One region of the Bradyrhizobium sp. USDA 4510 genome, then DNA from elsewhere that is predicted to be linked to it. Evidence: riboswitches for the same ligand, from Rfam matches in the RefSeq annotation. Region 1 holds a riboswitch; the other holds the start of a gene.

Region 1 (7,656 bases):
CGCGATTTCGACGACATCCCGCGGCTACCGAACGGCTACACCGGCATGTTCGGGCTGGCGGCAATCCCGCCGCTCTGGTTCCGCGTGATGGACCCGAAGACCCTGGCCTGGGCCGGCGGCGACAAGAGCAAGCTGAACCTCCGCGATCGGCCCGCGAGCTCGTGATCGCGGCGATTGCCCGGCTCCCGGTCCTACATCTGGGCCGAGCGCCGCTTCATGGCACCGATGCCGAGGAATGAGCCATTGATCGACAGATACTGGCTGGTGAATTCGAACGTATCGAAGCTCGGCGCCTCGAACTGCTTCAGCGCCTTCCAGAGCAGCGTGGTATCCGGACAGGCTTGGGAATGGATGTCATGATGCACGATGATGCGGGCGTGGGAACGCACCAGCAGATGATCCTGTAGCGCACCGCGCAGGCTGTGATCGCCATCGATAAAGACGAAGTCCGGCTTCAGCCGGTCGACATGCGCACCGACCAGCGGCGAGGTCGAAAAATCCTGGATGTAGATCGGCTCGATAGCGGCCTGCTGCTGCAGCAGATCGAAATAGGTCGAGATAAAGGGCGTCGGCGCGATCGGATCGAGTGCAATCACGGTCTTGAGGTCGGCGCCGCTGTTCCTGAGCCACTCCGTAACCAGGACGAACATGCCGCCCCAGCGGCAGCCGATTTCCATGTACGAGGAAACGCCGGACGAATTGCGCGCAAGCCAGGCGAGGTATGGCGCAAGCTGGTTCGGGTATTGCCAAAGGTGGAGGCCCTTGCCGAAGTTCGGCGCCAGCTCCGGCGGCTGCTCATGAAGCAGTTCGTCATTGAGCCCCAGCGCCGGGATGAATTCGCGTTCGAGGAAGTCCACGTCTGTACGCTGAGCCGGATTCAACCCGGCGATCGCATTGATCGCGTCACCGACGGTGACAGCGAGATCGGCGAAACGCTGGTATCGGTCGGCTTGATATCGGTCGGCTTGGGCTAGCTGGGCGTTGAGCATCGGCGCAATCAGATCGGTGGGCTGACGAGGACACAAAGAGGCCGCAGGTCGTCGCGCCCCCGATGATTGAACGGATGGGACGTCCGTCTCGGGCGCGAAATCTTGCATTCGGTCGCGAATGGTCCGCCTTCCCCACCGCATGCGTAAGCCGCTTCGGCATGGCGCGCCCGGCGTGCAGCCGGCATTCCCTTCAGCCGCTCGGAATCTTCCGCCGCACCGCCTCCACGCCGGCATCGGTCACGTTGTATCTGCGCCCCATCTCCGGGACGATCCAGCCCTTCTCGATCATTCCGGCAATGGTGCTCGGGCCGACGCCCGCGGGAAACGGACGGCGGTTGCGGATCGCGTCGATCGCGACCCGCTCGAGATGGGTGGCGACATGCGAGGGGCGCGCGCGAAACGCCTTTGCCATGATCAGGACCGACAGGACCTCGGCGCGCCGGCGCACGGCCGAAGCGCTGCGGGTCAGTTCGTTACTGATCTCGAGAGCGTTCTTGCCGGCCCTGGCGAGCTCTCTGAGCTTGTCGTCCTCGTCAGGGCTCCAGCGCCGCACGATCCCCATCTGCCCCTCACCGCCTGGATACCCATCTCAAACCGATGCATACGCAGGCGGCGCTGATTTGCCATGTGACTTTCGGCACCTCTTGATGCGACGTCGGGGCTGTCGCCATCAGGACGGCCGATCGCGGGTGTCGCACGATGCAGCACAAAGAGCATGATCCGATTGAATCGGATCATGCTCTCAATCCCCTTGCTTGATGGCGTTTTGGTTGCGCGAACCGGTATTCACTTCGCGCTGGAACGCTTCAGTGCTTGCTGGGTTCAAGCGCGATGAGCACGCCGGTCGGCTCGGGCTCGTGCGGCCGAAGCGAGGTCAGCTCCGGATCGCTCCACTCGGCGAGACTGACGACTTCGCCGGTCTGCCCCGGCATGTCGGAGGTCTGGGCCGGTTCAAGCACCTTGAGCCCGCTGGTGTCGACGAAGAATGTGTGCTCACCGAACACGCTGTTCAGTTGCGCCACGGCCGGGTGATCGTCCGGAAGCACCTGGGCATTCAGTTGCGTCATGGTCTGCTTGACTTGCGTGGAATTGAGTTTCATCCGCTGCTCCTTCTCGTTGGTTCCGGCCGCGATGGTTTCCTTGACAAGTTTCCTTGGCTGGTTCCTCCCCGCCCGCACCCCACATCGGGGGCTTCAAGGTCTCGAACCAATCAGGCAACGAAACGTTCCGCACGCGCGACGCATTGACCGCCTGCGCAGCGGTTCCCCGCGCATCAGATGTGAAGTGCGACCCTGAAGTCACGCCCATCGCTACGAGACGGGAGGCTTCTTCCTTGCGAGTCCTTCCAGATGCACGCGGCGTGCGGCGGATTTGCGCGCGCGCTCCCTGGTGCGGCAGGCCCGGCAGCGCACCGCCTTGGTGAACACGTCGCCCTTGGCGGTCTCGTACCACCATTTCTGCTGCAACGGCGTCCAGACCTCGGCAACACCGCAGTCCTTGCAGACGAAGGGCTCGGGTCGATAGGTTCCGCGCAGCACGAAGTCGGGGGTCGAATAGCTGTTCGAGGGCGCAAGCCGCGTCGTATCGACGGCAACCTCGTCGCGCGCCAGCGCAATCTTGTAGTCGCGAAGCCGTTGCCGTTCAGCGGCGCGTCGGGTCTGCATGCGGAGCCATTCCTCGGCCTTGCGCCGCCTGGCTTCGATCTCTCCGTTCGTCTGCTTGCTGCGTTTCACGGCGGCACATCCGTCTGGGTCGAATGCGTTCGGCGCATCGACGAAGCAAATACCGGGCAGCACGACCTCGTCGATGATGACGTCATTGATGCGCTGCCGTTCTGCCGCCGGCTTGTCATAATTGCCGCAACATTGCGCGACGACAAGGTCGCGTGCGGGGAACACGTAGAGGCGCTGACGGCCGTCCGAGGCGGATGACCTCGGGATGCCCCTCAGGCCGCGCCTATGCCGGCCCCTGCTCCGCCGGCCGCATGCGGATCAGCGCGTCGAGCACGAGGACAAGAACCGGGCGCTGCTCGTCGTTGACCAGCTCCGTCTTGAAGATCACGACAGCGTCGCGCCGCTCCGGCCTGATGGTGATCTTCTGGATCTGGGATTGGCCGGTGAGCGTGGCGCCGGGCCGAACCGGGCTCGGCAGGCGGATCTCGAAGCTCCGCCCGACGATCCCCGCCACCTTGGTCCAGATCGCCTCCACTACGAGCCGCTGATAGATCGCAATGGTGTTGAAACCGCTTGCGATCAGTCCGCCGAACGGGCCTGCCGCAGCCGCGACGGGATCGGCATGGATTGGCACCGGATCATATTTGCCGGCGAACTCCAGGATCTCGGCCTCGCCGATCGTGTAGCTGCCAAGCTTGAACGTCTGGCCCTCGGTGAGATCTTCCGCATACAGCATCGCGCGCCTCCATCTGTCGCGCGACGATAGACGAATGGTGCGGGCTTTCCATTACCCCGGACGTCATGAACTTCGCGCGCGATACGCGAGCGATACCCACCGCTCGCATATCGCCGCAGGTATCCCGCGCTATTGCAGCCGCGCCGCCCTCGCCTTTGCCGCCTTCAGCGTGTTCTCCATCAGGCAGGCGATCGTCATCGGGCCGACGCCGCGCGGCACCGGCGTGATGGCGCCGGCGACCTGCACCGCCTCGTCGAACGAGACGTCGCCGCACACCGCATAGCCGCCGTCCGGCCTCTCGACGCGCGTGGTGCCGACGTCGATGACGATGGCCTGGGGCTTGATCCAGTCGCCGCGCACGAGGCCGGCCTTGCCCACCGCACTCACCAGGATTTCGGCCTCGCGGCAGATCCTGCTGATGCCGCGGGTGTGGATATGGGTCTGCGTCACGGTCGCGTGCTCCTGCAGCAGCAACGCGGCCATCGGCTTGCCGACGATGTTGGAGCTGCCGATCACCACGGCATGGGCGCCGGTGAGGTCTGATCGGACCGACTTGATCAGCCGGAGACAGCCGAGCGGCGTGCACGGCACCAGCGCGTCATCGCCATGAAACAGCCGGCCGGCGTTCAGGGCGTGCAGGCCGTCGACATCCTTGGCGGGATCGACCGCCGCCATCACGCGCAAGGCGTCGATATGCGCCGGCAACGGCAGCTGCACCAGGATGCCGTCGATATCGTCGCGCGCATTGAGCGCCTCTACTCCGGCAAGCAGATCGGACTCGCTGGCATCATCCGGCAGGCGTGCGACCTCGCCGCGCAGGCCGAGCCGCTCGGCCATCCTGACCTTGCTCTGCACATAGATCTGGCTCGCCGGGTCGCAGCCGACCAGCACGACCGCAAGCCCCGGCGCGCGGGGCAGCCGGTCGAGTTCGCCAGCAATCTTGTCGATGACAATTTGGGCATGTGCATGCCCATCGAGAATGTTCGCCGTCATGGCACCTCCGTTTCGAAGCGGTGCCCAGGCGCGCGGCGTTCAGTCTCTGCGCTCCCCGATGGTGGTCCATCCAAGCGCCAGTCGCGCAGATGGCGTGGTCATAGCCGCCCCGCCGGGCAAAGGCAATTCACGCTCTCCCGCGGGTCGAACGGCGACGAATTGCCCTCACTTTTGCCGGTGGATCGGTGCCGGGCGGGTCACCTCTGGGGGTAGGATTCGGGCAAGACTTGCGTTAAGTCTCGGCGCTTGCCGGGCTTTTCCGATCCCCGGCGCCATCCTTCCGGTCATCACGCCATTTCGGACATTTTCGACATGAGACATATCATCCTCGCGCTGGCGCTCTTCTGCCCGGCTGCCGCGCTTGCCCAAGGCACCACGCCGGCCCCCGCCGACGCAGACAAGCCGGCGGCGGCGACCTCGCAGCCGATGGTCGGCGACAAGCCGCTGGTCCAGGTCGGCAAGAAGTCGGCCGCCAAGAAGGGCGAGAAGCCTGCCGCGCCCGGCAAGCCTCAATCGGTCGCTCAGAAGCTTCAGGCCTGTCAGGACATCGACGACGCCACCAAGGAGCGACTGATCTGCTACGACGAGATTTTCAAGCCGCAGCCGAAGCCGAAGGCTGCCCCGGCCAAGGGCGTCAACGATTGCCGCTTCGTGAAGGAAGAGGACGAGCGGCTGACCTGCTACAACGGCTTCGCGGACAAGATTCCGCGCCTGCCGCGCTAAAGGTAGCGAGCGCCGCTCGGACGCCGTCCCGGATCCGGCCACCCGCCTGATCGCGGACATGAAAAAGCCGCCGCAAGTGTTTGCGGCGGCGGATTGATTGCCGGCTGCGGCAGCCCTTTCTTACCAGGTGCCGAAGCCGCCGAAGAAGCCCATGCGCTGCTGCTGCGCGACGCGGTAGGGCTGATACATGCCGGGCTGTGCCAGCCGCATCGGCGGCTGGGGATGGGCATGGTAGCGCGCGACCTTGCGCTTCTTCGGCGCCTGAGGCTGGGCCTGCGCCGGTTGTTCAGCCGATTTTGCCTCAGCCGCGACCTTCTGCGCATCAGCCTTCTCCGGCGGAATGAACTGGGCGAACGTATTGCGGACGCGGGCTTGCGCCGACGCATCGCCCGTAGCCGACGGGATGGCCGCGGCGACCGCGTTGACCTGCGCCGGAACAATGGTCGGCAAATTGGTGTCGTACACCACCCGCTCGGGCAATTTCTGGGTCGACTTGATGCGCACCATGGTCTTGTCGACGCCCGGCGACGACAGTCCCTGGTTCTGGCCGGCGACCACGGCCTCCTGCGGCACGATGGCATTGACGACGAAGAGCAGCGCGAGCAGCACTCCACCAACGAACAGGAAATAACGCGCCACAGGCATTTTGGTAGCTCCCCCCGCGCAGCAGGGCGCGGTTCATCTCGGCGCGACGACATCAGTCATCGCGCGGGCGATTTCATCGTCTGCGCATGATCACCCGGACGCTGTCCGCGCTCCCGGGTCGTTCGCTAACGGCTGGTTTATTAGTTAGTTCCTGTCCGGCCGTTACGGTTCACCCGACAAGTCAATTCGCGGTCACTTTTTCGAGATGCCGGGAATTAGAGGCGGCTCGCCGTCACGACCGAACATTTCGCCTTGTTTGCGTTCACGTTGACGAACCCGACCAACATTTGCGAGTAAGTCTTGCGGCTCTTCATGGCGATGGTGTCGGAGATCAGCCGCTTGCGCTCGGTCAGCGGCCGACCGTCCCGGCGGATGAAGGCGCAGGCGATCTCGATATCCTTGACGGCGAAATCATTGGCATTGCGCAGCGTCAGGGTGACCAGCGCCTTCGAACCCAGCCCGCCGCGCCGCCACGATTGCGAGGCGATCCGCAGCTTATCCAGCGGCGACCTTTCAGCGCCGGGCCCGGACGGCTTGGCCTCCTCTGCCCCCTGTGGAGCGATGGCCACACCGACGGTGGTCGGCTCGTCCGCCGGTGCGGCAAGCGCATCCCTCGCGGTCTGATTTGTGATTTGGGCTGGTTGCTCGCCGGTCGGGGCATTCTGCGCGGTGCGGATCATGGAGGACACCGGCCAGACATCCTGGTCCCCGGCGTCGCTCGGCTCGGGAAGCATGAACCATGCGGCGATCCCGGCGAGCGCAATCAGCGGCAGCAGCAGGCTGGCGTAGAAGCCCCCTTCACCGAGACGTCCGGCGGCCAACCTCCGAAACGACGCCAAGCCGATCCGCATCGTCGTGCCCTCACCCTGGCAGCCTGATCGGGCCGCCCCCACACAGAGAGGAAGCCGCACCGCGCGGCTTCCGGGACGGCCGCAGGTCGAGCGGCCACGCAAAAACAATCGCTGACGGCCGCAATGGTTTCATTCCGGGACGACAATCTTGGGCAGGCATAACGAGGGATGGTATCCCAGCGAACCGCTCGCTAGATTTGTGCCGCCCGAGAGCGAGTGCCGCGCACCGAACAGCGGCACGACAACAACAAGGAGATCGCAATGCCTGTCGTCACCTGGGACCACGTCCACCTGCGCAGTCCCGATCCCGAGGCCACCGCGACCTGGCTGCGCGACATTCTCGGCGGCGAGATCATCCGCGGCCCCGGCCGCATCGACGTCCAGCTCGGCGGCGCCAGGGTGTTCATTGCGGAGGTGACCCAGGGCGACGGCGTCAACGCCGCGCCGGTGACGCCCTATCAGGGGCTCGATCATTTCGGGCTCACGGTGAAGGACATCGACGCGGTCGCGGCCGAGATCAAGGCCAAGGGCGTCGAATTCACCAAGGAGCCGACCACGATCCGTCCCGGCGTGCGGATCTGCTTCATCCGTGGCCCGCAGGGCATCTCGATCGAACTGCTCGAGCGCGACCAGAAATACGTCTGAGCCACGCGTGCGGCGCTAAGTCATGCTGCCGGGCATGAAGCAGCGGATCGTCACGCCCATGTAGCTGGGAATCGGCCAGACCATGGCGCGACCGACCCGGTTGGGCTCGGTGACCACGGCCTCGTCGGGGACATCGATCCACGCCCCGTCGAGGCGCACACGATAGTGCCCGTCCTTGGATTCCCAGTCGACATCGCTGACCGCTGTGCCGTCGGCATCCGAACAGCACGGCCCTTTGCCGCTGCGCAGGCCGTCGAACCACTCCTTCAGCGGCGAATTGGCGTAGCGGCCGTCGGGATCGCGCGCCTGCGCGATTCGCATGGCCGCGACCAACACCAGCGTTATCAGCACGAGGGATGCGATCATGTGGCCCGCATAACGGGCCGAAGTTCCATTGAGCC
Region 2 (7,656 bases), 420 kb from region 1:
GGGATCACGCCGCCGGTGAAGATCCGCACCGCCTCGCCGGCGCCGACCGTCCGGTCGAACGGCCGGCCGGCGGCGACTTCGCCGATCACCTTGAGCCGGGCCTTTAGATCAGCCGCATCGGCGGCGCGCACCGCATAGCCGTCCATCGCCGACATCGGCTGCGGCGGCTGGGTGCGGAGCGCCGCGAGGTCGTGCGCAAGCGTGCGGTGGTAGGCGGCATCGAGCGCGACCATCTCCTCCGGCAGCGGTTCGGCGCCGGCGAGGACGGCGGACAGGGCATCGGCAACCGGCATCAGGGCCACGCTCAGAGTTCCTCAATTCCTAATCTTCAAATTCCAAGTGCGGTCAAAGCCCTTGCCACGTCATCCGTCGATGTCACGTGGATAGCATAAAGGCCGCGGGCCCGCGCACCTTCGATATTGGCGGCCAGGTCGTCGAAAAACAGGATCCGCGACGCCGGCACGCCGATGGCTTTTACCACATGATCATAGGCCTCGGCGTCGGGTTTGCGGAAGCCGATGCTCGAGGACAGGAAGACGTTGCGGAAATGGCTGAGCAGCTCGGCATGGGTGACCGAGAAATGCGCGACATGGGCCGGATTGGTGTTGGAGAAGGCGTAGAGCGGCATCCGCTTGGCGGCCGCCGCGAGCAGCGGGGCGATGCCCGGCATCTCGCCGGTGAAGATCGCATTCCAGCCTTCGAGGAACTGGGCGTCCGTGATGTTGATGCCGAGCGTCCGGCGCAGATTCTCGAAGAATGCCGCGTCGTCGATCCGGCCGATCTCATGATGCTTGAAACTGTCGTCGACGACAAAGCGCGTGGCGAGCTCGGCGGGCGCACACCCGGCATGCTGCGCCCAGTGCGCCATCACCTTGTCAAAGTTGATGTCGAGCACGACGCGGCCGATATCGAACAGCAGCACGTCGACGGAGTTGGGAGTGAATTGCGAGGTCATTGCATGAAACCGTGTACGAGAATTGCGGGCAGGCGGCAATGTCCTCGATTTCAGTGACCGGTGTGTGGATTGTACGTGGCGTTGCATCCATCGCGAGACTGTTCCCGCGCACACCACCGTCGTCCCGGCGAAGGCCGGGACCCATAACCACCGCATTTGATCAGGAACGGGATCGTGGCCCCAGCGTCGCGCAACAATTGAGATTTGGGGTAAGGGGTCCCGGCCTTCGCCGGGACGACGGCGGGTGTCGTCGCTTGTGCGTCAAACATCCGCATTCTCGCGACATGATCTGTCCGAGCCTTGCTCTTCGTTTCACCCTATATTTTTGCTACGGGGCTTGGCTTGCCGCGTCGGGCAACTCAGTGGCACGCGCGCGCGCTTTCAGGGTACCAAGCGACTTGATACCTGCCGGCGGCTTGGTGCCCGCCGGCGTCGCTCTCACAGCCTGGACAGCGCCAAGCCGAGGTAACCGATCAGCGCACCGGTGCTGAGAATGATGACGACGAGCGCCTGTTCCGAGCGTGCTTGCAAGGTTTTCCGGGTCACGGCGTTGGACGCTCCGCTTCGAGATCATGCGGTCCAACGAACAGCAACGATTTCCGTTCCGGTCCTTCCCCCGGGAACCTTCACGACCTGCCGAGTGACGCGACGGGCGCGGAACAGGAACGCAGGTCGGCCGCCTACGAGGGCGGCGCGATCCCCGGAACGGGGAAAGCGCGGCACATCTCGACGCTGATCGACCTCAGTCGCTTGACGACCGCTGCATCTCCCTTCGACCGGAGGGACTCCGCAATGAGTTCGGCGATCAGGCGCATTTCGGGCTCGCCCATGCCGCGCGTGGTCGCCGCCGGCGTCCCGAGGCGAATGCCGCTCGGCTTGAGCGGCGGATGCGGATCGTCGGGAATGATCTGCTTGTTTGCGGTGATCCCAACGGCGTCGAGGATGTTCTCGGCCGCGCTGCCGTCCACGCCGACGCTGGCCACGGTATCCACGACCATCATGTGATTGTCGGTTCCGCCGGTGATCAACGTCATGCCGCGTTCCATCAACGCTTCGGCCAGGACCTTCGCGTTGCGCATGACCAGCCTTGCATAGGCATGAAAATCGGACGTCGAAGCCTTCTTCAGCGTGACCGCGGTTCCGGCCACAACGTTCATGTGCGGACCTCCCTGCAATCCCGGGAACACCGACGCGTCTATCTTGCCGGCGAACTCCCGGCGACAAAGAACGATGCCGCCACGCGGCCCGCGAAGCGTCTTGTGCGATGTCGTCGTCATCACGTCGAAACCCGCATCGAGCGGATTGCGCAAGGCGTTGCCGGCGATCAGGCCGCCGTAATGGCTGACGTCGGCCATGGTCAGTGCACCCACTTCATCGGCGATGCTCTTGAAGGACGCATAATCCAGATCGCGCGGATAAGAGCTGTAGCCGCACAGCACCAGCTTCGGGCGGACGTGCCGGGCCATGGCGCGGAGCTCATCGAAATCGATGGCGCCGCCGTTTGACGGCTGCGTCTTGTAGCGGGCGAAGTTGAAGAGCCGCCCCATGTGCGACACCGGCGCGCCATGAGTGAGATGGCCGCCGTGTGAAAGGTCCATCGCCAAGATCGTATCGCCGGGCTGCAGCAGGCCGAGATACACGGCCTGGTTCATTGGCGACCCGGACAGAGGCTGAACGTTGGCATGTTCGGCGCGGAACAGCGCGCAAGCGCGCTGGCGGGCAAGGTTCTCTATCTGGTCGGTGAATTCCTGGCCGCCGTAATAGCGACGTCCCGGATAGCCCTCGGAATACTTGTTGGTGAACACCGATCCGAGCAGCTCGAGCACCTCGGGATAGGTGTAGTTCTCCGACGGAATCAGCTCGACGCCGTCTTGCTGGCGGCGCTCTTCGCCCTCGAGCGCAAGGGCAACTTCCGAATCGTTGAGATGGAGTTCATTGCGGAATGACGGCATGGTCCGGGCTCCCTAAGACGCTGGATCATCAGCTGAACGGGTTGCCCAGGCGAACGGCGTTGAAACCCTTCGCGCTTCACCGTGGTCAATTCCACGTAAGCTCGCCAGTCGCGCGAGGGACGAATGAGCCTGCGAGGCTCATCGCGAGCAGAAGGCTATCCAATCCCCGGCGGGCTCGCAAGGGTTGGTTGCTGGCGCCGCCGCGGGCCCAGCGTTGGGCGAGATCGAACATCTGGCGACAGCCACGGCAATGGCGACCAAACCGAGGGACGTCCGGCTTACCCAATGAACCGATGTCCCGATGATCAATGCCGTCTTCGGCTGAGGGCCAATAAGGTGCATGACCATCCGTCACTTGCGGGCCGTCAGGCTTGCGGGGTGGCTGACCGTGTGGCTGTGGCACCCGCGAATCTATTCCTTGACGAAGATATGAGACTTTATCTTCCACTGCCCGTCGGGTTGGCGTTCAAGCAGTCTCACGGTGCTGCCAGAAATTGGCGCCGCCTTCTCATTTATTACTAGCGTGGCCGTGAAATGCGAGGTGGTGTAGGCGTATTTTCCCATGGGCAACACATCGAGCAGCTCAACCTTGTGATCTCTGACGCTTCTTCCCCGCCCGGCAAAGAAATTACGGATTGCCAAAGGGCCGGTGACTGGCTGCGCACCAGGCGGCATCAATCTGGCGTCAGCGGCATACAACGGTAACAGGGCATCGAAGTCTGCGTTGTTGATGGCGGCATCCCATTTGGCAGCCGCCGAGGAAAGTTCGTCGGCAGGTGGGGCTGCCCCTGCGGGACTGACGCAAGTACAAGTAAAGATCAACAACAGGGTGCATGAAAGAAGAGAAGGGCGGCTCATCTTTGCCTCCTTTAGCTGAGATGCTTAGCGCGGGAGCGCATTCGCAAACGCTATAGCCGAGGCAAGCAGAACCACTAGTCCAGAAAGTGGACTGGATATCCTCAACTGGCTGAGACTCGATCTGCGGCCGCCGGCGCCTCATCGGCATATTTGCTGCGTGGGAACCAAGTCCGCATGCTGTTCACAAGATGCCTGGGACCGTCGATCTCGATTTTGCCGAGCTCACACGCCCGTAGCAGCGGCATCTCGTCTACGAAAATCTGCACGAGCGTCAGCAGACTCGCATAGAGGCTGATATCGACCTTGAAGCCGGGGTCATCCCAGCAAAGATCGGCTTCCTCCTTCTTCACAACAAACCACCAGCGCTTTGGCCGAGCGTCCGCAATCTCGATGTACAGAACGAAGTCGCATGGAATGTGCCTTAGATCGAACGAACGGCGCATATTCCACATGAGCCGGCCCGCGTGAAGTTCGTTGGGTGTGAGCTGGCTGCGAGCCCATTTGTGGCCCCAATAGCCCATTGCATCGATAATTGGCCTGGCTTCCCTGGCTGCCTGGGTTGGATGGTACTCCCAATGCCCGTTATCGCCTGATCTGCGTGAGATTAGCCCGGCTTCTTCTAGCGTTTGCAGGCGCTTGGAGAGGAGGGTCGGCGACATCTGCGGGATGCCGCGGCGAAGCTGGTTGAAGTGGTGGGACCCCAGCAACAGTTCGCGGAGCAGGAGCGGGGTCCACCGCTCCGTGAGAATTTCCGCAGCTTTGGCTACGGGGCAAAATGATCCATAGCCTTTCATGACGAGAACTTTAGCATCACGAGGGCCACCAAGGTAGTCCAGGTTCTGAACTATGTCCCAGACGAGCCAGCATCGAGGCTGTCCTGGAGGTCTGTTACGCGATTTTCTCGAGACTCGGCCATTCGACGATGCCGGCTCGATGTTCGGTTTGCCCGGAGGCAGATGCGGCTCGATTTGCCAGTACGCGGCCTGGCTGGTGCCACCGTGGGCTCAGCGTTCGCCGAGATCGATCTGCGTGAGGATGCCTTGCCGCAGCGCGAGGCGGACCAACTCGATATCGGTGCCGACGCCGAGCTTGTCCTTGATTAGGGAATGCAGGTTCGCGACCGTCTTGGGGCTGAGGTGCAGTGCCTCGGCGATCTCCTCGGTGGTGTTTTCCGCGAGCAGCATCCGCAGCACCTCGAATTCCCGCGCGGTCAGGAGGTCGGCCGCCTTGGTCTCGCCGGCAAGGTGGCTGAGCGCGAGCTCGTGGTCGATATCCGGGCTGATCGCGATCTTGCCCGACAGCGCATCCATCACGGCGTGCACCAGCGTCTCCGGCGGGCTGGTCTTGGTGACATAGCCGCTCGCGCCGGTGCGGATCGCCTGCACGGCAAAGGCCGCGTTCTGGTGCATGGTGAACACCAGGATTTTTGCGCGCCTGTCCCACTGCCGGAGGCGGCGAATGGCCTCGATGCCGCCGATGCCGGGCATCGACAGGTCCATGATGACGAGGTCGGGCCCGGTCTCCTTGTAGAGGCGGTAGGCCTCGACACCGTCGGAGGCTTCGGCGACGACGCAGAGGCCCGGCTGCTTCTGCAGCATCGCCCGGTAGCCCTCCCGGACGACGGCGTGGTCGTCGACCAGCATGATGGTGCGCGCCGCGTGGCTCATGCCGCGCGCTCCACCGGTGCGGCCTCTCGGCTGGCTGCGACGGGAACGATGACGCGGAGCGAGGAGCCGCTGGGCTGTCCGGTCTCGAAGCTGAGCCGCCCGCCCAGCGCGGCGACCCGTTCGCGCATGCCGAGCAGGCCGAGGCCGGACCTGAGCTGGGGATCGCCTTGCGGATCGCCGGGCTGGCCGTCATCGTCGATCGCGAGCACGATCGCGCTGTCGCCGCCGCCAGGCGGCGCCTCGCGCATCTCAAGCCGCAGCATGACGCGCGTGGCGCCGGCATGCTTGGCGGCGTTGGTGAGCGCCTCCTGCACGATGCGGTAGAGATTGGCGCTGACGGAGGCGACAAGGCGCTCGAACGATCCCGATATGGTGATCTCGAACCGTGGCTGTCCGCGGCTGCGGCCGTTCCAGCCGGCGACCAGGCCCTCGAGGCTGGCCGCAAGTCCGAGTTCGTCGACATCGGGCGGGCGGAGCCGGAAGAGGGCGCCGCGCAACGTCTCCATCATGTCGGTCGCGGTCCGCGCGATGCCGTCGCATTCGGCGAGCAAAGGCGGGCAATCCGCGGCCGCGGTTTGGCGCGCCGAGGCGGCGAGCGCACGGATTGCGGCCAGCGACTGCCCGAACTCGTCATGCAGCTCACGCGCGAGGTGCCGGCGCTCCTCGTCCTGCACCAGGATCAGTTTCTGCGTCAGCGCGTTGCGGTCGGAGAGCGCGGCGGCGAGGCGCTCGGCGAGCTGGTTGAAGACATCGCCGATCGCCGACAGTTCGGCGAGATCGAACGGCGGCAGGCGCGCGGCGAGGTCGCCTGCGGCGATCCGCTCGAGCCCGTCGCGGATCTGCCGCGTCGGACGCAGCGCGCGCGCCAGCGCCGCATAGACCAGGGCGCAGAGCAGCGGCAGCGCGATCATGAACACCGCCATCAGCCGGCCGGCATCGTGCCAGGCCTCGGCGGTCGGCACCGCCGGATCGATCCAGGCCACGGCCTCGCCGATGGCATTGCCGCGCGAAACCACCTGCCGCACCACCTCGCGGCAGGGATCGAACAGGCGGCGATAGAGCGCCGCGAAGGCCAGCGGCGGCGCGGCCGTGTCAGTCTGCGAGCCGCCGCAGAAGCGCTGGCTGATCTCGCCGCTATTGCTGCGAAAGGCGAGGCACAGTCCCGGCGTCATGACCGAGGCGGCAACGCTGTCGAGATCGGGAAATTCGGAGCGCGCATTGTTCAGCCACTGGATCTTGCTCTGCTGCAGCTCCAGCGTCTTGGCGGCGACATCGGCAACGGCCGCGATCCGCCCGCGCACCGAGCGGTCGGCCTCGATCAGGAAATAGCCGGAGATGACGGCAAAGCAGAGCGTCGAGACGATCGCCACGCGCAACGTCAACCGCAGTTTCAGATCGCTTCCGGACCAATTCCACATTGGCGTATCCTCAAGATCGAAGGCGGACTTCGGCGCGCGATCGCGGGCAGGGTCGTCACGCACATTAAACGGCAGAACGGAGGCGCCGAGAAGCGCTGCCATAGCCGTTCTTCGGGCGCGGACCATCGTCGTGAAATTTTCCCGGCACCGGGCGGGAGGCACTCCGCTGCGGCGCGGAGGCCAGTTGGCCCAGGATGCGACCGACCCGCCCGCGCCAGCAGCTGAAAGGCCCAATCATGCACCAGTCGCGCCTCGTCTTGCTCGCCCTCGCGTTGACCGGCCTTCTGGCCAGACCTTGTCCGCCGCGCGCCGAGACCGGCACGGTGCCGGCATCTCACCTTGGCGTCAGCATCGATGATTTCAGCTACGTCGACACCTCGGGCGAGGTGATCGACCAGACCGCCGTGCACCAGAAGCGGCTCGACGCGTTCATGCGCGCGCTGCGCGCCGACGTCGCCGCGGAGCCGCGCTATCGCCTGGTGCCAGCAGCGGCGTCCGCAGGCGAGGCCCGGATCAAGGTGGTCGGCGGCGTGCAGAAGATGAGCACGCTGGTGCAGTGGGCCAAGGTGGCGGTCGTCGATGTCGAAGGGAGCCGCGTGCTGTACGAAAAGCTCTACACGTTTCGCGGCGACAATGACGACGCATGGGACCATGCGCGGATGTTCGTGTCGCGCGAGGTGCTCGGCGTGCTCGCGGCCGTGTTGCCGCCGGCACAGACCGCCACGGCTGCGCCGATCGGGCTTGCGGTGTTCGAGTTCGAGCTTGAGGACACCTCCGCGGCGCCGGCATCCGGCCTTGCCGACGCC

The links. A riboswitch is a leader RNA that binds a small molecule or an ion and turns the genes downstream of it on or off. The one in region 1 is predicted to bind ZMP and ZTP.
Region 2: it holds a riboswitch for ZMP and ZTP, as region 1 does, so the genes downstream of both, ACVMDN_RS17870 (serine hydroxymethyltransferase) here and ACVMDN_RS19975 (bifunctional 5,10-methylenetetrahydrofolate dehydrogenase/5,10-methenyltetrahydrofolate cyclohydrolase) in region 1, are expected to answer to the same signal.

The regions. Positions count from the first base shown of each region.
Region 1 is NZ_JBSSBT010000001.1:4,331,243-4,338,898, forward strand. Features, by position in the region: gene ACVMDN_RS19945 (alkane 1-monooxygenase) at 1-165, shown strand, start outside; gene ACVMDN_RS19950 (class I SAM-dependent methyltransferase) at 192-989, opposite strand; gene ACVMDN_RS19955 (SANT/Myb-like DNA-binding domain-containing protein) at 1,180-1,551, opposite strand; gene ACVMDN_RS19960 (hypothetical protein) at 1,796-2,089, opposite strand; gene ACVMDN_RS19965 (zinc-ribbon domain containing protein) at 2,300-2,887, opposite strand; gene ACVMDN_RS19970 (MaoC/PaaZ C-terminal domain-containing protein) at 2,946-3,398, opposite strand; gene ACVMDN_RS19975 (bifunctional 5,10-methylenetetrahydrofolate dehydrogenase/5,10-methenyltetrahydrofolate cyclohydrolase) at 3,528-4,391, opposite strand; ZMP/ZTP riboswitch at 4,407-4,486, opposite strand; gene ACVMDN_RS19980 (hypothetical protein) at 4,704-5,114, shown strand; gene ACVMDN_RS19985 (hypothetical protein) at 5,235-5,759, opposite strand; gene ACVMDN_RS19990 (hypothetical protein) at 5,975-6,712, opposite strand; gene ACVMDN_RS19995 (VOC family protein) at 6,872-7,255, shown strand; gene ACVMDN_RS20000 (hypothetical protein) at 7,271-7,621, opposite strand.
Region 2 is NZ_JBSSBT010000001.1:3,911,817-3,919,472, reverse strand. Features, by position in the region: gene ACVMDN_RS17880 (molybdopterin molybdotransferase MoeA) at 1-302, opposite strand, end outside; gene ACVMDN_RS17875 (HAD family hydrolase) at 329-955, opposite strand; gene ACVMDN_RS17870 (serine hydroxymethyltransferase) at 1,636-2,907, opposite strand; ZMP/ZTP riboswitch at 2,944-3,029, opposite strand; gene ACVMDN_RS17865 (YybH family protein) at 3,319-3,765, opposite strand; gene ACVMDN_RS17860 (winged helix-turn-helix transcriptional regulator) at 3,867-4,559, opposite strand; gene ACVMDN_RS17855 (response regulator) at 4,770-5,432, opposite strand; gene ACVMDN_RS17850 (sensor histidine kinase) at 5,429-6,850, opposite strand; gene ACVMDN_RS17845 (DUF3280 domain-containing protein) at 7,087-7,656, shown strand, end outside.